Linked DNA regions of Alloalcanivorax dieselolei B5. The protein of the gene in region 1 interacts with the protein of each later gene in a pairwise test. Links are inferred from orthologs where the notes say so. Each region holds a gene or a part of one and is shown on either strand. Other genes may lie near its edges. The genes, in order: ligA and leuS.

Evidence for each region.
Region 2: the proteins of ligA (region 1) and leuS interact in binary tests that used the Escherichia coli proteins (3 or more experiments, as listed by UniProt). The link is inferred for Alloalcanivorax dieselolei B5 from one-to-one orthologs.

The regions. Positions count from the first base shown.
Region 1 is NC_018691.1:1,914,271-1,924,346, reverse strand. Bases 4,474-7,508 are described here. They hold ligA (NAD-dependent DNA ligase LigA), read right to left. Parts: upstream 7,181-7,508; coding sequence 4,766-7,180; downstream 4,474-4,765. Other genes in these bases: zipA (cell division protein ZipA), read right to left, coding at 7,368-7,508; B5T_RS08710 (transglycosylase SLT domain-containing protein), read right to left, coding at 4,474-4,569. In the rest of the region: B5T_RS08730 (hypothetical protein), read left to right, coding at 85-681; B5T_RS08725 (AEC family transporter), read right to left, coding at 678-1,547; bifunctional tRNA (5-methylaminomethyl-2-thiouridine)(34)-methyltransferase MnmD/FAD-dependent 5-carboxymethylaminomethyl-2-thiouridine(34) oxidoreductase MnmC, read left to right, coding at 1,809-3,677; B5T_RS08715 (YheU family protein), read right to left, coding at 3,772-3,981; more of B5T_RS08710, read right to left, coding at 3,991-4,473; more of zipA, read right to left, coding at 7,509-8,291; chromosome segregation protein SMC, read right to left, coding at 8,526-10,076. UniProt on the Escherichia coli protein: DNA ligase that catalyzes the formation of phosphodiester linkages between 5'-phosphoryl and 3'-hydroxyl groups in double-stranded DNA using NAD as a coenzyme and as the energy source for the reaction.
Region 2 is NC_018691.1:1,170,087-1,180,180, forward strand. What follows is about bases 4,462-7,514. They hold leuS (leucine--tRNA ligase), read right to left. Parts: upstream 7,186-7,514; coding sequence 4,738-7,185; downstream 4,462-4,737. Other genes in these bases: B5T_RS05355 (LPS-assembly lipoprotein LptE), read right to left, coding at 4,462-4,710; B5T_RS05365 (YdcF family protein), read left to right, coding at 7,342-7,514. Also shown: nadD (nicotinate-nucleotide adenylyltransferase), read right to left, coding at 1-513; B5T_RS05340 (glutamate-5-semialdehyde dehydrogenase), read right to left, coding at 603-1,859; B5T_RS05345 (class I SAM-dependent methyltransferase), read right to left, coding at 1,933-2,790; holA (DNA polymerase III subunit delta), read right to left, coding at 3,197-4,201; more of B5T_RS05355, read right to left, coding at 4,207-4,461; more of B5T_RS05365, read left to right, coding at 7,515-7,968; B5T_RS05370 (SLC13 family permease), read right to left, coding at 7,982-9,439; B5T_RS05375 (SulP family inorganic anion transporter), read right to left, coding at 9,516-10,094.

The DNA.
Region 1 (10,076 bases):
ACACTGTGCGCCCGCGGGCAGTCGCGGCGGGAACGACTATGTCATCATAGGCGCTTCAGCCATAACGACGGAACCACCGTGCCCGTGAGGATTCTTTTTTTTACTTTCCTGTTGTTCGGCCTGGGATTGAGCGGTTGCCAGAACATTACCCGCACTTCGTCGCCACCCCGTTTGCTGGCCGACGACCCGAACTGGGACGTGCACCGCTTCCACACGCCGGACACCCTGGCCGGCCTGGAAGCCGATGGCGAGATTACCGCGCCACGGCGGCGCCAGTGGCGTTACCGTCTGCCGGCCCCGGCCCGCGAACGCGTTACCGTGGCGGTGGCGCCGATGCCGGGAGGCTGGGAGCGGATGTCGCCACAACGGGCAGTGTCCGGCCGCTACGGTCAACTGCGGCAACGGCGCCTGGACCACCTGATGCAACGCCCGGATCTGTCGCTCACCGTGGATGAGGAACGGCTGTTCGATCTGGAAGGCCATGCCACCGCCAGCAGCCGCTGGCATTGGCTGGACAACAACGGCAACCGTCGTGACCAGGCGCTGCTGCTGATGCACATGGGCGACCACTTTTTGCTGTTCGAGGGCTATTCGCGGGACCAGAACAGCCGCTGGCTGTTGTTATTGCTGAAGCGGGCTCAGGCGGAATTTCGCGCCGCGCAGAGCAGCGAACGGGATTAACCCATCGCCACCATCAATAACAACGGCAGAGTCACGAATGATAACGCAGTGGAACACATGACCATGGCCGCCACCTGTTCCGGGCCCTGGCGGTACGTCTGCGCCAATAGGTAATTGAACACCGCCACCGGCATGGTGGATTGGATCAACACGACGCCGCGCACCATGCCTTCGGTGCCAGTCACTTCACAGATCAGCCAGCCCAGCGCAAATCCTGTTCCCAGTCGTAATACGGCAAAAGCGGCGCCGGGGCCAAGGTCGTTGACTCGCAGTTGCGACAGGGACACGCCCAGCGTGATCAACATCATCGGAATCACCAGATCGCCAATCAGACTGACGCTGTTGAACAGCCACTCCGGTAAGTGGATGCGAAAAATCACCATGATCAGAGCGATCACCACTGATATCAGAATCGGGTGCATGAACAGCTTGCGCGATATCCCCTGGCCGCTGACCACCGCCAGCCCGAAAGAGAATTGCAGTACCGACGACAGCATCATCCAGGCCAGCGCCAGGGCCAGACCATGGTCACCAAAAGCCAGCAAACACAGCGGCAGCCCCATATTGCCAGTGTTGGGAAATAACATTGCCGGCAGGAACACCCGTGGCGAGCGGCCACTGATACGAATCACCGCCAGGGCGATCAGCGCGGTACCGATGAACACCGCCGCGTAGAGCCCGGCCATTTCCATCAGCGCCGTCAGCGACAGTCCGGTTTTACCCAACGTAGCGACGATCAAGCACGGCGTGGCCACGGTGGTCACCAGCGTGCTGACCATGGCAATGTCGTAGGGACGTCCGCTACGCCCCCAGAAATAACCGACGCCGGCACAGGCCACCACCGGTGCCATTACTGACCAGATCAAAGCTATCTCCCGAGTTCAAAAATCAGCGAAAAAACGCGTTACGCAGTCACTGTAGGAGCTTGCCCTGCAAGCGAATCTTTTGGCGGAGAGCCCATTCGCTTGCAGGGCAAGCTCCTACAGCGGCTTCGTAGTCCGGTCCGTGGGAAGCGGCTTTAGCAGCGAATGACGTACTAGCGCCCCGTACACGGCAAACGCCAGACCCGCATCGTGATAAACTCGCCGGCGCCATCGAAAGCCCAATTCTGAGGAGAGCCTCCGCCCATGTCCAACGGCGAATCCGACCGTGACTTCGAACCCCTGCAACCAGCCCGGCTGGATTGGCAGGCGGACACGCCGGTGGCGACGGATTTCGATGATCCGTACTTCTCCCGTCAGGACGGCATGGCGGAAAGCGACTATGTGTTCCTGCAAGGCAACCGCCTGCAGGAGCGCTTCCGGGCGCTGCGTCCCGGGCAGCATTTCGTCATCGGTGAAACCGGTTTCGGTACCGGCCTGAACATGCTGTTGGCGACGCGCCAGTTCCTGCGGCTGGCGCCGGAAGACACCCTGCTGGATCTGCTGTCGGTGGAAAAGCATCCCCTGCACGCTGAGGATCTGGCTCGCGCCCTGGCCCACTGGCCGGAGCTGGCCGATCTGGCGGCGCCCTTGCAGCGGCAGTACCCACCACCCTGCCCCGGCTATCATCGCCTGCAACTGCATCCGCGGGTGCGCCTCACGCTGATGTACGGCGAGGCCACCGCTCAGTGGCGGCATTGCCACAGTGCCGTGGACGCCTGGTTCCTGGACGGCTTCGCGCCGTCCCGCAATCCGGATATGTGGCAGCCGGAGCTGTTCCGGCAATTGGCCCGGCTGAGCCGCCCCGGCGCCACTTTCGCCACCTTCACCGCCGCCGGTGAGGTGCGTCGCGGTTTGCAGGAAGCGGGCTTTCGGGTACGCCGCATCGACGGCTTCGGCCATAAACGCCACATGGCGGTGGGCGAATTCGGCGACCACAACTGGACCGCCCGGCATTGGCAGCGTGGCCACGCGGTGATCGCCGGGGCCGGCCTGGCCGGCGCCAGCAGCGCCCGGGCACTGGCCGAACGGGGCTGGCGGGTAACGGTGCTGGACCCGGCCGGCATCGCCCAGGGCGCTTCCGGCAATCTGGCCGGCGTGGTCTACTCAACGCCCAGTGCTCATCCGACACCGCAGAACCGCTTCTACCAGATGAGTTACGTGCACGCGCTGCGCTGGCTGACCCGGTTTGAGTTTCCCGGGCCGGAACAGGGCCGCTTGAACGGCGTGGTGCAGTATCCGGTGGATCAACGTCAGCAGGACAAATTGGACGGGGCCCTGGAAAGCGGAGCCTGGCCCGATACCCTGCTGCTGCCCCGGGACGATGGCGGCATGCTGCTCGCCGGCGGCGGCTATCTGCGCCCGGGTGCCTGGTGCGAGACACTGCTGGATCACCCGGCCATCGAAGTGCGCCGGGACAAGGTCACCGGTTATGTGGCCGGCGACCCGGTGCGCGTGTCCCTGCAGAGCGGCGATGAACTGGAAGGCGACACGCTGATACTGGCCACCGCCGCCCAGGCCCGCCGCTTCGACGATCTGCACTGGCTGCCGCTCAAAATCATTCGCGGGCAGGTCAGCTACTGCCGGGCCACCGAGGCCAGCGCCAAGTGGCAACAGGCCCGCTGTCATGGCGGCTATCTAACACCGGCGGTGGACGGCCTGCATTGCGTCGGCGCCACCTTCCATCTGCACGATGACAACCCTCAGCCCAGTGACCATCACGATCAGGTGAATCTCTTGCAGTTGAAGCAGTATCTGCCGGAAGCGTGGCGGGAACTGGGCGGCGAGCACATCGAGGTGGTGGATCGGCGGGTGGCGTTCCGCTGCCAGAGCAACGACTTCCTGCCACTGTGCGGCCCGCAGCCGCGGGTGCTGGGACCGATTCTGGATGAAGCGCCCGGCGTCTGGCTGAATCTGGCCCACGGCAGCCGGGGCATCACCGGCACGCCCCTGTGCGCGGATCTGCTGGCGGACCGGCTCAGCGATCTGCCGCTGCCGGTGGACGACATGCTGGCGAAAGCGTTGGCGCCGGTGCGGTTTCTGCACCGTCAGCGACGCAAGAAACGGCCACGGTGAGCTATAACACCGCTGTAGGAGCCAGCCCTGCTGGCGAATGGATCGTTTCCCAACAGTGGAAGAATTCGCCAGCAGGGCTGGCTCCTACAGTGGATTACACCATCACCAGGTCCACGGACTCGGTGGCTTCATCGAACATCAGTCGGCACTCGCCGCGCTCCAGCATGCGGCGCACCTGCTCCACCTTGGTGACCAGCGACACTTCCTGCTCACCGTAGTCGGTGCCGTCACGGGTCACGTATTCCTCGATCAGATTGGTGAGGGTCTCGGCACTCACTTCCCGCCAGGGCACTTCGATCGGCATTTCCCCTCCTCAACGCCCGCAACGGGCCATTTGCGCCCGGTACTGATCGGCCATGGCCGCGGCCCGGCGGGCGGATCGCTGCATGTAGGGTTTGTTTTTCCATACACCTCGTGAGTAACCGCCATGGCCGGCGTAATAAGCCAGGTACAGGTGGTAGGCGTCGTTCAACGCGATGCCGTTACGCACGTGGCTCTGGTAGTGGTACCAGCCGACGAAGTGCACCGCGTCGGCGAAATCGGAGCGCTTGGCCCCCCGGCGGCCGGTTTCCTTCTGATACCAGGCCCAGGTGCCGTCCAGCGCCTGCGGATAGCCATAGGCGCTGGAAGGGCGTTTCCAGGGGATGATCCACAACAATTTGGTGCGCGGCGGTTTGATCCGGGCCTGGAAGCCGGATTCCTTGTAGATCGTCGCCATCAGGATCGGTACCGGCACACCGAATTCCTTCTCGGTACGCTTGGCGGCCTTGTACCAGTTATTGAACCACCCCCCTTTCTGATCGAACACGGCGCAAACGTTTTCGGTCTGGGTCGGGGTGGACGCGCAGCCCGCCAGTCCGACCAGCAACAGCGCCAACAACAGGGCTCGCATGGGTAACCTCGGAATTCTGGTTTGCGACATGGTAGCGGCTGGCCTCCGGAAAGGGAAAACGGGAATCGAGAGTGCCCCCCAGGCCGAGCCATGAAACCGCCGTAGGAGCCAGCCTTGCTGGCGAATGGGTTCCTGGCCAAGATTCGCCAGCAGGGCTGGCTCCCACAGCGGCCTTGTTGTGGTCTCTGGAGTCACTTCACAAGGTGATGCCGTGGCCGGCGAGAAAGTCGACGAAGGTGTCTTCGTCCATCACTTCCACCTCCAGCTTTTCCGCATCGGAGAGCTTGGAGCCGGCGGCCTCGCCGGCCACCACGCAATGGGTTTTCTTCGATACGCTGCCGGCCACCTTGGCGCCCAGGCTTTGCAGATGCGCCTTGGCCTGATCACGGGTCAGCCGGGACAAGGTGCCGGTCAGCACCCAGGTCTGCCCTTCCAGGGCCTGCTCCGCCGTTTCCCGCGGCGCCTTTTCGGACAACTCGGAAGCCAGCGCCTCGGCCTGTTCCAGCCGCTGCCGCCAATCGTCCTGTCCCAGCGCCTTGTGAACCTGCTCCAGCATGGCCGGGCGTACCGGCGCGTCATCGGCATCGGCCTCGGCGAGAGCCGCCACGGTCTTGTAGTGACCGCCCAGGGTTTCCAGGGACTTTTCCCCGACGCCGTCCAGCGCCATGCCGAGGCGCTTGGCCGCCTTGAGGAAGTACCCCAGAGTCAGCTCCCGCACGAAGGCCGCGGAGGGATGGCCATTGGCGCGCGGCTGGACGCCTTCGGCCAGCAGACCGTCGATGACGTCCTCGTTATGTTGCTCGCGGAAGAAAGCATGAATCGCCTTGGCCACTTCCAGTCCCACATCCGGCACCGCCAGGAACAACAGCAATGGCGCCCGCCGGATCGTCTCCAGGTCACCGAAACAATCCGCCAGCGCCTTAGCGGTTTCTTCGCCGATCTGCAGGATGCCGAGGGCGAACAGGAAGCGCTCCAGGCTCACGGTCCTGGAGTGCGCCAGCGCCTCGATCAGGTTGGCGGCGGACTTCTCGCCCATCCGTTCCAGGTCGGCGATGTCCTCGGCCTTGAGGCGATAGAGGTCGGCCACGTTACTAACCAGCCCCTGGTCCACCAGCAGGTCCACCCGTTTTATGCTCAGGCCCTCGATGTCCATGGCGCGCCGCGAAGCGAAATGCTTGATCGCCTCGCGCTGCTGGGCGCCGCAGATCAGGCCACCGGTGCAACGATAAGCGACCTCGCCACGCTTGCGGATCACCTGGCTGTCGCAGACCGGGCAATGGCGCGGCGCCTGAGGGGCGCGTTGATCCGCGTAACGCGGGCTCAGCCAGCACTCACGAGGGATCCTGACGAAGGGCCCGACCTGGCGGATAGCGGCCGACTCTCCGCCCTTGAAAACCTGAGGGTCCGCAGGACTGCGCTCCTGGACCTTGCCCACCACCTTCGGGATGACATCGCCGGCGCGATAAATGATCACGCTGTCGCCAATGCGAATGCCAAGACGGCGGATCTCGTCCAGATTGTGCAGGGTGGCATTGCTGACGGTGACCCCGCCCACCTGCACCGGCTCCAGCTTCGCCACCGGCGTCAGCGCCCCGGTGCGGCCCACCTGCCAATCCACCTCGTTGAGAACGGTGATCTCTTCCTGGGCCGGGAACTTGTGCGCGATGGCCCAGCGCGGCGCGCGACTAACGAAGCCCAGGTCACGCTGCCAGTCGAGCCGGTCCACTTTGTAGACCACGCCGTCGATGTCGTAGTCCAACTGATCCCGACGCGCCAGGATGTCCTGGTAAAACGCCAGCAAGGCGTCCACGCCATCACAAAGCTTCACTTCCGGATTCACCCGCAGTCCCCATTGGCGCAACCGCTCGAGGATGGCGGAGTGGCGATCCGGCCAGTTCTCCCCTTCCAGTTGCGCCAGGGAGTAAGCGTAGAACTCCAGCGGCCGCTGGGCGGTAATGCGGGAATCCAGTTGCCGCAGGCTGCCGGCGGCGGCGTTGCGGGGGTTGGCGAAGGTTTTCTGCTCCGCCTCGGCTTGGCGCCGGTTCAGCTCGGCGAAGCCATGGTGGGTCATCACCACCTCGCCGCGCACTTCCATCAGGGCCGGCGGCTTGTCGCCACGCAGGCGCAGCGGGATGGACTTGATGGTGCGCACGTTGGCGGTAATGTCCTCGCCGGTTTCACCGTCGCCACGGGTGGCGCCGCGCACCAACTCGCCGTTCTCATAGACCAGCGACACCGCCAGGCCATCGAGCTTGGGCTCGGCGACATAGTCGATGCTGCCGCTCACATCCAGACGCTCGCGGACGCGCTGGTCGAAGTCACGCAGCTCCTCGTCATTGAAGGCATTGCCCAGGCTCAGCATGGGCACGGCATGACGCACTTCGTTGAAGCCGTCCAGCGGCACGTCCCCTACCCGCTGCGTTGGCGAATCCGGGCTGATCAGGTCGGGACGCTCGCTTTCCAGCACTTGCAACTGACGGAACAGGCGGTCGTATTCGGGGTCGGGAACGGCGGGATCGTCCAGCACGTAGTATCGGTAAGACCAGTCGTTGAGCTGGTCCCGCAGTTGTTTGATTTGCTCGGCGGGAGACGGGGTTTTCGGCGATGTCACGGTGGGGTGAGTCCTTGCTTTCTACAGGCGCTGGGGGGCGGTTTTAACCCGAATTCGCCAGCAAGGCTGGCTCCTACAGATTTTGCTACGGAGCCGCTGTGGGAGCTTGCCTTGCAAGCGAATCGGCCTCTGCGCAACAGATTCGCTTGCAAGGCAAGCTCCTACAGTGGTCTTGAGGCCTCCGAGCTCAGCTATGAGATACGCGCTGGCGCCGTTCGAACTCCTGCACGCGCTGGCGCAGGTGTTCCATGGTCTGCGGCGTCAAAACGCTGTGCTGCTCGTCACGCAGGTCGCCGTACAGCCCTTCGGCCATGCGCCGGCCGGTGGTGAGCATGCGATCCAGCGCCGCCAGCGGATCCTGCGGCCCCGGCAACTGCATGAAGAACGTAATGCCGGCGAATTCCTGCTCTTCCATGGTCTGGATATCGAAGGTGCCCGGTTCCACCGCGTTGGCCACGGAGAATTCCGGATACTCGTCGCCTTGCCGATGACAATGGAAGATGTTCATCTCGCCGAAGCGCAGGCCGCATTCCAGCAGATAACGGAGCATCGCCTCGCCGTCGAAACGGTCCGGGCGGCGCGCGATCAGATGGAACACGATCACTTCCTGCACCTGCCGTTCCGGCGGTGGCGCATCGCGACGGGGCTGGCGGGCTTCGGCGCGGGGCCGGGGGGCCTCACGAGCCGGTTGCGGTTCCAGCTCGTCCTCCGGCAAATCCCGGCTGGCGCGCATGGACGGCAGTGACTCTTCCGGCTCCGACTCCGGCTCGGCCTCATCATCGAACAGATTCTGCTGTTCCGCCCGCCGTCCGGCCATGTCGTCCGGCGATTCATCTTCTTCCATCATGATCGGCGGATCCTCACGGTCCTCCGGCAACGGTTCGCCGTCGGCGCCGCGACGGATCACCCGGGGGCGACCGATCACTTCCGGGTTGCTGTCAAGAAAGTCATCTTCTTCATCATCGCCACCGGTGGCACGACGGAAACGGCGATCGATGCGCATACGCAAGCGCCCGTGCCGTTCGCGGATCATTCTTCGCACACCGTCGGCCAGAATCAGCAGAATCAGAATAACCAGAATGCCGATCAGTGTTTCCAAATTCAGGCCCATTTGCCCCTTCCTTAGCGTGTGCCCCCAAGCGGACACCACATTAGGGTTATACGTCAGTTCAGATAATCATTCGCTACACGCCCGCCGCTGTCAAAGCGCTATCCGCATGGAAGCCGGGCGATTCACGCTGATAAGGTAAAACTTCTTAAGAGCGTGTCCTGGTTACATAAAACTATAAGCAGTTTAACGGCCCGGCGGCCCCGGGCCTGTTTGTCTCTTGTTACATCATCGCGGTTACATGGCCGCCATTTCAGCGGCCTCTTCCACGTCCACGGAGACCAGACGCGAGGTGCCGGGTTCGTGCATGGTCACGCCCATCAGAGCGTGGGCCATTTCCATGGCGATCTTGTTGTGGGTGATATAAATGAACTGCACCCGGGACGACATCTCCTGCACCAGATTACAGAAACGGCCCACATTGGCATCGTCCAGAGGCGCGTCCACCTCATCCAACAGACAGAACGGTGCCGGGTTGAGTTCAAAAATACTGAACACCAGCGACAAGGCGGTGAGGGCCTTTTCGCCCCCGGACAGCAGGTGAATGGTGCTGTTGCGCTTGCCCGGTGGCCGCGCCATGATCGCCACGCCGGTATCCAGCAGATCCTCGCCGGTCAGCTCCAGGTAAGCGTGCCCGCCGCCGAACACCTTCGGGAACAGCGCCTGCAGCCCTTTGTTGATGCGATCGAAGTACTCCTTGAAGCGGGTCCGGGTCTCGCGATCGATCTTGCGAATGGCATTGTCCAGGGTACGCAGCGCGTCTTCCAGATCCTCGTTCTGCCGATCCAGATACTGCTTGCGCTCGGACTGTTGCTGATATTCGTCGATGGCGGCCAGGTTGATCTGACCGAGCCGGGCGATGCGCTGGGCGATCTGCTCCAGGTCCTGGTTCCAGGCCTGCTCGTCGGCGTCCTCCGGCAGATTGGCGAGCACCGTTTCCAGATCGAAGTGCTGCTCGCTGAGTTGTTCGGCCACGGTCTGCCGGCGGGTGCTCAACTCCTGCCATAGCATGCGCTTCTGGCCGATGGCGTCACGCACTTCCTGGGCCTGACGCTCGAACTGGCCACGGCGGCCTTCCAGATCGCGCATCTGGTGTTCCACGTCTTCCAGCTTCCGGCGGGCGTCGGCCAGCTTCTGCTCCGCCTCCAGGCGCAGCTCCAGTTTTTCGTCCAGCTGCTGTTGCAGCTCCAGGCCGAGGTCGTCGCCGCCCTCACTGAGCTGGCTTTCCAGCAGTGCCTTGCGCTCGGCCAGGCTGGCCACCTGGCCTTCCAGACGGGCCAGGTTCTGACGCAGGGCATCCGCCTGGGTACGGGCCCCCTGGGCCTCCATGGCCAGTTGATGGGCCTGATCACGATGCTGCCGCGCCTGTTGCCGCGCTTCGTCCAGACGCAGGCGGTAATCGTCACGCCGCGACAGCAGCGCCTCGCGCTCGCCGGAGTCCTGCTCCATGGCGTCCAGGGCTTCCGCCAGCACCGTCCGCGCTTCCTTGATTTGTTCCTGTTCCTGCTCGAGCTGACCGCGGGTTTCCTCCAGCTCGCGGCCGAGCCGTTCCTGGCGCATGGTGATCTGCTCCAGGCGCACCTGGCGGGCACTGACCTGGGCGTTGACCTCCCCCAGCTCCCGGCTCAGCCGGCTGCCCTGGCGCTGGGTTTCCTCGCGTTCTTCCTCCAACGCCGCCACCTGCTCGCGGTTTTCTTCCAGCCGCGCCTTGAGGTCTTCCACCGTGGCGGTCAGGGTTTCGATCTGCTCTTCCAGCGCTTCCAACTGCCGGCGGCGTTCCAGGATGCC
Region 2 (10,094 bases), 740 kb from region 1 along the record:
CAGCAGGCGTGGCCGGCCCCGCGGAAAGGCCTTTTCCACCGCCGGCAGCGGTGCTGGCGCGCCGGGGCGAGGCACCACCGCCAGATGGCACAAGGCGGCGAAGCGACGCCAGCCGTGCCATTGATGCAGGCTGGCGAAGCTGTCGGCGCCGATCATGAACACCAATGGCCGCCGCCGGCCAATGAGGCGGCGAAAGTGCTGCAACGTCAGATGAGTGTAGGACGGGCCGGCCTGGCGCAACTCCCAGTCATCCGCCAGCAGGGCCGGATGTCCGGCACAGGCCAGACGCACCATGGCCAGGCGCTCGCCGGCGTCCGCCAGGGGCTGGGGCCGGTGTGGCGGTACCGCATTGGGCAGCAACCGCACCGGCGCGTTACCGAGCGCCTGGGATACGGCCAGGGCGGCGCGCACATGAGCACCGTGAACCGGGTCGAAGGTGCCACCGAAAAGAATCAGCGGCTTCACGCCGCTGATTTCGGATGTCGGACGTCGCACGTCGGACGCTTTAAACATGAAGTCTTCCGGCAAGCGGGGGAAGCGAATGTCCGTTGGCGGAAATTCGATTCGTTTTCTGCGGCAAACCCGGCATCGTAACGGCGGCCTTACTGGCGCACATGCCCGTCGCCCAGTACCACCCATTTTTGACTGGTCAGCCCTTCCAGACCCACCGGGCCCCGGGCATGGAGCTTGTCGGTGGAAATGCCGATCTCCGCGCCAAGGCCGTATTCGAAGCCGTCGGCGAAGCGAGTGGAAGCGTTGACCATCACCGAGCTGGAATCCACTTCGGCGAGAAAACGCCGTGCCCGGGTGTAATTCTCGGTGATGATCGCCTCGCTGTGCTGGGAACTGTAGCGATGGATGTGATCCATGGCCTGATCCAGATCATCGACGAGGCGAATGGCCAGAATCGGCGCCAGATACTCTTCTTCCCAGTCGCTTTCGGTGGCGGCGGTAATGTCTTTCAGCAGCGCCCGGGTGCGTTCGCAGCCACGCAACTCCACACCCTCTTCCCGGTACATCCGGGCCAGCTCCGGCAGCACCGTGGCGGCGATGTCCTGGTGCACCAGCAGCGTTTCCATGGTGTTGCAGGTGCCGTAGCGCTGGGTCTTGGCGTTGTAGGCGACTTTGATCGCCTTGTCGGCATCGGCGTCCACATCGATGTAGGTGTGGCAGTTGCCGTCCAGATGTTTGATCACCGGCACCCGGGCTTCGCGGCTGATGCGCTCGATCAGGCCCTTGCCGCCGCGGGGAACGATCACGTCCACGTATTCGGGGTGGGTGATCAACTCGCCCACGGCGGCACGGTCGGTGGTTTCCAGTACCTGTACCGCGGTTTCCGGCAGGCCGGCGGCGGCCAGACCCTGACGCAGGCAGGCGGCGATGGCCTGGTTGGAATCAATGGCTTCGGAACCGCCACGCAGAATCGCTGCGTTGCCGGATTTCAGACACAGGGCCGCCGCGTCGATGGTGACGTTGGGGCGGGATTCGTAAATGATGCCGATCACGCCCAGGGGCACGCGCATGCGGCCCACCTGGATGCCGGAGGGACGATAGCTCAGATCGGTGATCTCTCCCACCGGATCGGCCAGCGCGATAACCTGCTCGAGCCCTTCCACCATGCCCTCGAAGCGCGCCGGGGTCAGTTCCAGGCGATCCAGCAAGGCCGCGTCCAGGCCATTGTCGCGGCCCCGCGCCAGGTCGCCCTGGTTGGCGGCGAGAATGGTGTCACGGTGCTCGCGCAACGCCCCGGCGATGGCCATCAGGGCGTTGTTCTTGTCACCGGCGCTGGCCCGGGCCATGGCCCGGGCGGCGTCGCGGGCGTGCTCGCCCACGTTGGCCATGTACTGCTGGATATCCATGTGTTCTGTCATGCCGTGTCGATCGGAAGCCCCATAGTATAGGTGCAGGACGACAGCGGCGAAACCGGCGCCTTCACGCCGGCCCGGTGCGGGCTTCCAGGACCCGTACCATCGGGGTGCGGCGGGTGCGCGGAATGGGCAGTTGCTGGTAGTAATCCGCCGGGTCGTGAATGTCGAGGCCGTGGAAACCGAGGGTGCGAAAGTGGCTGCGGCTCTCCTCGTCGGAATCGAAATGGAAGCTGACCTGGCTGCGGGACAGGACTCCGAGCAGGCCGCCCAGGGTTTTCAGGGTCCGCTGGAAACGGCGATTGGCGTAGAGCGGATAGTTGTCGGTGAGATAACGGCCATCGGGAAAGCCGGCCAGTGACGCCGCCAGCCGTTGCCAGAACGGGCTGATCGAGGCCAGCGAGAAATAATTGATCAGGCCTTCGGTGACCACCGCCACCGGCTTGTCCGGGTCGAAGCGGGCCAGCAAGGCGGGCACGCTGTCATCGCCCTGTTCCAGCAGAATATTCACGGTTTCCACCCGGTGCCGGTCGCCAAGCGCCCCCAGCCGTGCTAGCAGCCGCCGTTTGCGCCGGGCCATGTCCGGCAGATCCGCTTCCACATAGGTGATGCCGGAGTGCTGCTGACGAAAACGACAACCGCGTGGGCTCAGACCACAGGCGATTTCCAGAATCTGCACGTCCGGATAGCGTTGGATCAGTGACTGCAGGCGGGCGTTGATGAGGTAATGGCGTTGCAACAGGAAAGTGCGGATATTGCCGCCCAGCAGTTGTTTGCCCGCCGCCTCGAAGGGGGTCATCGCATGGTACAGCAAGGCCCCGACGGGGGTCTGGAAAGCCGCCGAGGAAAGCCCGTTCCGCACCCATACCTGGCCGGTATAAAGAGCAGTAAAGCTGATCGAAGAGGTGTCCAGACGCTGCGGCATGGTTCTTTCCTGGCGACGATGGAATCCGGTTCATGGACCCTAGCAGAGTGGCGGGCTCCGAGCGGGCCAATCCGGGACCAGCCCGCTGTCGTCGAGAAAGGACTGGATTCAGGCCAGACGGTGATGCGTGGCCATCATGGCGATAATTCTGGTGGTGCCGGAATGACGACCTGGTCGGTAGATATCGAAAAGGGCAGGTCCAGAGTACGGGTTGGCGGATAACCACCTTTGGCCGGTTCATTGGCCGGATAACGTGACTCTGTAGGTCGCATAGCCAAAGGGTTTGTGCCGGATTTATTCTTTTTTTAAGCGTGTTTGGGGCCGGTTCCGCCAAGCGCTGATCTGTATGGGCCTTCCGCTGTCTTTGATGGAGGGTAACCTCATCTTTCTCCAGATCACGTCTGGTCTATCTTTCCAGAATCGGCGGCAGAGGCTGGCCGGTAAGACGCAGCACCAGGCTGCTGAGGTGTTTCCAGGGATCGCCGGGGGCCATGCCCTTGACGGTGCGGTCGGCGCGGATCGCCAGGGCCTGGGCCTGATGCAACTGGCGCGGCCGCAGGCGCGAAGCCTGGGTTTCCATGGCGCGTATCCGGGCGGGCGGCATGCGCGGCGGGTTGCCGCCGGAGAGCAGGGCGTCCAGGCCGCGCAGGTGGCGGCTCAGGGCCCACAGGATCACCGGCGGTTCCACGCCCTCGGCCCGCAGTGTTCGCAGGATCCGCAGGGCGCGGGCGGGATCGCCCTGGGCGGTGGCGTCGGTGAGATCGAAAGGTGTGTAACGGCTGGAATCGCCCACCGACTGTTGCACGGTTTCCGGTGTGATGTGGCCGTCCTCGGCCAGCAGGGCCAGTTTGTCCACCTCCTGGGCGGCGGCCAGCAGATTGCCTTCGCTGCGCTGGATCAGCAGTTCCAGGGCGTCTTCGTCCGCTTTGAGGCCACGGCTGGCCAGACGGTCCCGCAACCAGGGGTAAAGCTGGCGTCCTTCCACCGGCCAGATCTCGATGACCGCGCCGCAACCGTCCAGCGCCTTGACCCAGGCGCTGCCCCAGTCTTTGCGGCGGTCCAGCCGCGAGCAGCGGATCAGCAGCAGGGTGTCGGGGGACGGGGTGGCCATCAGGTCCCGCAGGATCTGGCTGCCCGCTTTGTCCGGGCGCTTGTCGTTGAGTACCACCTCGAGGATCCGGCGGCCGCCAAACAGGCTCAGGCTTTGCGCTTCGTTGAGCAGGGCATTCCAGTCGATGCCGGTGTCGGCGCTGAAACGTTGCCGCTCCTCGAAACCGCGCTGGCGGGCCGCGGCGCGCAAGGCATCAAGGGTCTCGTCCTGTTGCAAGGGCTCGTCGCCGGCCACCAGATAGACCGGCAGCAGCGCTTCGCCCTTGAGGTGCTTGCCCAGTTGGTCCGCACGCAGCCGCATGGCGGTCAGTCCTGTTGTACTTTGCGGGAAGCGTCCGCCAACTGGTTGATCAGGCGGTAGACGATGTCGTCGTACAGGTCCTGGCGGATCATCTCTTCCTCATCGGAAGAGGCGGTGATGTTGTCCGGGTAGTAGGCCAGGTTACGCAGTGCCCTGATGTGGCGGGGCGGGTTGAGCGGCGCCTGGGTGTCGCGGTCGATCAACTGCCACACCAGCTCGTAATGCAGTTCCAGTTCAGCGATCCGCCCGCGCTCGTCCACCGCCGCCGTGCGCCGGTCCCAACGTTCGTCGATGACCCTGATCACGTAGGGCGACTCGTTGTGCAGCAGCACGCCCAGCGGCGTCAGTTCCCGTTCCAGGGTGTAACGTAACCGGGCAGTGCCGCCGGCCAGGGTCACGCTTTCGAACTGCGGCGTGTGGGTCTGGCCGCGTAGCTGCCAGCCGCTGCACGCTGTCAGCAGGAGCGTGGCGAGAACAAGCAACAGCGTGCGATGCGGGACGAGCGTCATGAAGATCTCCGTGAGCTGCCGGTCTTCTTAGTTGGCAACAATATTAACCAGTTTACCGGGCACCACGATGACCTTGCGCACGGTGTTGCCGTCGATGAACTTGCGCACGTTCTCTTCGGCCATGGCCAGCGTTTCCAGGGCAGCGTTGTCGGCGTCCGCCGGTGCTTCCAGTTTGGCGCGCACCTTGCCATTCACCTGCACCACCAGTTCCACACTGTCCTTGACCAGGGCGCTTTCGTCCACTTCGGGCCAGACGGCGTCGATCACCGCGTCATCATGGCCCAATGCCCGCCACAACTGATGGGCGGCGTGGGGAATAATCGGTGACAGCAACAGCACCGCGGCTTCCAGTGCCTCCTGGCGGACCGCGCGGGCCTGCTCATCCTCAGCGGCAAGGCGGCCGGTGTCGTTGATCAGTTCCATCACCGCGGCAATGGCGGTATTGAAGGTGTAGCGGCGGCTGAAGTCATCGCTGACCTTCTGAATGGTCTCATGGGTCTTGCGGCGCACGGCCTTGGCGTCGGCGCTCAGGGCGCTCGGATCCAGTGCCGGCGTGGCGCCCCCTTCGACATGCTCGGCGACCATCCGCCACAACCGCTTGATAAAGCGGTGCGCGCCTTCGACGCCAGTGTCGTTCCATTCCAGGGATTGCTCCGGCGGTGCCGCGAACATCATGAACAGCCGCACGGTGTCGGCGCCGTACTGCTCGATCATCTGCTGCGGGTCCACCGTGTTGCCCTTGGACTTGGACATCTTGGCGCCGTCCTTGAGCACCATGCCCTGGCACAGCAGCCGCTTGAACGGCTCATCGCTGTCGAGCAGGCCGGCATCACGCATCAGCTTATGGAAGAAGCGTGAGTACAGCAGGTGCAGAATGGCGTGTTCGATGCCGCCCACGTACTGGTCCACCGGCAGCCAGTAATTGGCGGCGGCCGGGTCCAGCATGGCCTGGTCGTTGCGGGGGCAGCAGTAACGAGCGTAATACCAGCTCGACTCCATGAAGGTGTCGAAGGTATCGGTCTCACGCAGGGCGGGCTGACCGTTCCAGGTGGTTTTGGCCCATTCGGGGTCCGCTTTGATGGGGCTCTTTACGCCATCCATTTCCACGTCGGTGGGCAGCGCCACCGGCAATTGATCTTCCGGGGTGGGGTGCAGCCCGCCGTCTTCGGTTTCCACCATGGGGATGGGAGCGCCCCAATAACGCTGACGGGACACGCCCCAGTCGCGCAGACGGTAGTTCACTTTTTTCTCGCCCAGGCCGCGTTCGTTCAGCCAGGCGGCAATAGCGTCGAAGGCCTCGGCGGAGGTGTTGCCGCTGAACCCGGCGGAGTTCACCAGCCTGCCTTTTCCGGTGAAAGCCTCTTTTTCCAGATCAATCGCTTCACCGTTTGCCGGTTCGATCACCTGCTTGATCGGCAGATCGTACTTGCGGGCAAACTCGAAATCGCGCTGATCATGGGCGGGCACGGCCATGACGGCACCGGTGCCGTAACTCATCAGGACGAAATTGGCGACCCACACCGGTACTTGCTCGCCGCTGATGGGGTGAGTGGCATGGAGGCCGGTAAAGATGCCTTTCTTCTCCATGGTGGCCATGTCGGCTTCGGCCACCTTGTTATGCAGGCACTCCTCCACGAAGTCGGCCACCTCGTGGTTGGCCGCCGCCGCCTTTTTCGCCAGCGGGTGGGCCGCGGCCACGGCCACGTAGCTCACGCCCATCAGGGTGTCCGGGCGGGTGGTATAGACGCGCAGCGGCTCTTCACCGTCGATGGCGAAGGCCATCTCCACCCCTTCGGAGCGGCCGATCCAGTTGCGCTGCATGGTCTTGACCTGCTCCGGCCAGCCATCGAGCTGGTCCAGATCATTGAGCAACTCGTCGGCGTAGTCGGTGATCTTGATGAACCACTGGGGAATCTCTTTCTGCTCCACCAGGGCACCGGAGCGCCAGCCCCGGCCATCGATGACCTGTTCGTTGGCCAGTACGGTCTGGTCTTCCGGGTCCCAGTTCACCGTGGACATCTTGCGGTACACCAGGCCCTTTTCGTACAGCTTGGTGAAGAACCATTGTTCCCAGCGATAGTATTCCGGGGTGTAGGTAGCCAGTTCCCGATCCCAGTCGTAGCCGAAGCCCAGACGTTTGAGCTGGCCCTTCATGTAGTCGATGTTTTCGAAGGTCCACTTGGCCGGGGCCACCTTGTTCTTGATGGCGGCATTCTCGGCGGGCAGACCAAAAGCGTCCCAGCCCATCGGCTGCAGCACGTTCTTGCCCTGCATGCGCTGATACCGGCTGATCACGTCGCCGATGGTGTAGTTGCGCACATGGCCCATGTGTAGTCGACCGGAGGGATAGGGGAACATGCTCAGGCAATAGAATTTTTCCTTGCCCGGCTGCTCGGTGACTTTGAAGGTCTCCTGATTTTCCCAGTATTCCTGGGCTTCCCGTTCTACCTGGTCGGGGCGATACTGTGCGTCCATCGGTTCTCTTAGTGCTTGGTTAGTGTTTGGTCAGTCGGTGTCTGTCAGTGTGTCGTCGCGTAAGTCGTGTCACATGGCTGACGAACGGTGTACGGGTCGGGCACATAACATAAAAGGAAACATAGGATACATGAGCGGGGCGCGGGCAGACAGCGAATGGACGAGGTAATGATTCTGGGCATGGTGGCGCTGGTGATGGCCGCTGCCACCTTGCCGGCGGTGGTCGCTCGGTTCTACCCGCCGGTGCCGCCACGGCGTGGCTCGTCGCCGCCACGGGCGGTGGTGGTGCTGGGGGCAGGCCGGCGCCGTGATGGCGATGGTTACCGTCTCAACACGCTGGGCCTGAAGCGGTTGCGGGTGGCGTTGGAACTGGCCCGCGAGCGGCAATTGCCGTTATTGCTTTGCGGTGGCGCCCCCGGCGCCGAGGCGCTGCTTCCAGAGCAATCCGAAGCCGCGCTGATGGCCGAGGTGGTGCGCCGGACCTGGCCGGATGCGCCCCTGATGCTGGAACCGGAGAGCCGCAATACCTGGGAAAACGCGGTAATGGCGGCCCGGGTTCTGCGTCTTCGCGGTATCGAGAGCCTGGTGCTGGTCACCGATCAGGCCCATCTGTGCCGGGCCACGCTTTGTTTTCAAGCCCAGCACCTTGAAGTGACGTCCCATGCGGTGACTTCCCTGCCACGCCGCCCCTGGATGCCCTCCGCCGGGGCGTTGTCACAGATGCCGGTGATCTGGCGCGAATGGCTGGCGCTGATCTGGTATCACTGCAAATACCCGTTGTGATAATCGCGGTCCTTTACCAGATGGTCCTCACCAGCACATAGCTGAGCAGGGTCACCACCACGATGCCCACCAGGTTCAGGAAGAAGCCGGCGCGGATCATGTCGCCGATGCGCAGATGGCCGGTGCCGAAAACAATCGCATTGGGCGGCGTCGCCACCGGCATCATGAAGGCGCAACTGGCGGCGATGGCGGCGGGAATCGCCAGCAGTTCCGGTGACATGCCCTGGGATACCGCCAGGGCGCCGAGCAATGGTAAAAACGCCGCGGCGGTGGCGGTGTTGGAGGTCACCTCGGTGAGGAAGATGATCACCATCACCACCATGCCGATCAACAGGATCAGCGGCAGGAAGCCAAGCGCGCCCATGCCCTGGGCGATCCAGTCGGCGAGGCCGGTGGCGCGGATCTGGGCGGCCAGGGACAGACCGCCGCCGAACAGCAGCAGCACGCCCCAGGGCAGCTTGCCGGCGTGGCCCCAGCTCATCAGGAAATCCCGGTTTTTGATGCTCACCGGCACCAGGAACAAGGCGATGGCTGCCGCCATGGCAATGCTGGTGTCGTTGATTCCCGGCACGACTTTGGCGATCAGGGGCTGGAATACCCAGGCGAAGGCGGCGCACACAAAGACCACCGCGACCCCTTTCTCGCCCCGGGACAACGGCCCCAGCGCCTTGAGTTCGTCGTTGATCAGGGCATCGCTGTCGGCCAGCTTTTCCGCTTTGCGCAGGCCACCCCGGGTCAGCCACAGCCAGGTGACGCCCAGCATCACCACCGACACCGGCACACCCACCAGCATCCATTGTCCGAAGCCGATATGGATGTCGTAGTTGTCCTTCAGAAAGGCAATCAACAGCGCGTTGGGCGGCGTGCCGATCAGGGTGCCGATGCCGCCGATGCTGGCGGCGTAGGCGATGCCCAGCAGCAGCCCGGTGGAGAGACGCTCACTGTGCGGGTTGTCATCGCCCAACAGAGTGATCACCGACATACCGATGGGCAGCATCATGATCGAGGTGGCGGTATTGCTGACCCACATACTGAGGAAGGCGGTGGCCAGCATGAAGCCCGCCACCTGGTAGGCGGGCTGGCTGCCGACGGCACGCAACGTCATCAGGGCGATGCGTTTATGCAGATTCCAGCGTTCCATGGCCAGCCCCAGCATGAAGCCGCCGAGAAACAGAAAAATCGCCGGGTTGGCGTAGGGCGCGGACGCCTTGTCCACGGTGCTGATGCCCAGAGCCGGAGCCATCAGGATCGGCAACAGGGAGGTGACCGGAATCGGGATTGCTTCGGTGGACCACCAGGTGGCCATTAACAAGGTCAGGCCCACGGTGCGCCAGCCTGCTTCGCTCAGGGTGCCGGGCGGATCGGTCAGCAGGCAGGCCAGTAGCAATAGAGGTCCGAGGAACAGGCCGATCCAGGCGGCGAGATCGGTGTCTTTCTTGATTTCGGCCTGGTGCCGGGCAGCGTCGGTCATTGACGACTCCTGAGGCGCATAACGAAAAACAAACAAGTATGCACTCGGAGCCGGGCGTGGGGAATTAGACTTATCGCTAGCGCGGCGGGGCGAGACTTGCCGGATCCAGAGCCCGCAGGGCGTCGAAATGAGTCAGAAAGATCCGGCCGTGCAGGTGTTCCGGGAACGGCGAACGGCGCAAGCGATCCATCACCGGGCCCTTGACCTCGGACAGATGCAGCGTGACGCCGGCGTCCCCCAGCCGTTGATTGAGACTTTCCAGGCTGTCCAGGGCGCTGGCGTCGATCTGATTCACCGCCGAGCACAACAGCACCACATGGCGGATTTGCGGCCGCTGCATGACGCAGTCGTAGATCTGATCTTGCAGATGGCGGGCGTTGGCGAAGTAAAGGGATTCGTCCACCCGCAGCGACAGCACGGTGGCGGAGACCAGCACCTGATGCCGCTGCACATTGCGGAAATGCTCGGTGCCGGGCACTTGGCCCAATTCCGCCACATGGGGCTGGCCGGTGCGCCACAGAAACAGCACCAGCGACGATAGCACCCCGGCGATCACGCCCACCTCCACCCCCATCAGCAGCACACCGGCCATGGTCACGGCCATGGCCAGGCCGTCCGCGCGGGAATAGCGCCAGGTGCGGGCCAGGGCGCCGAG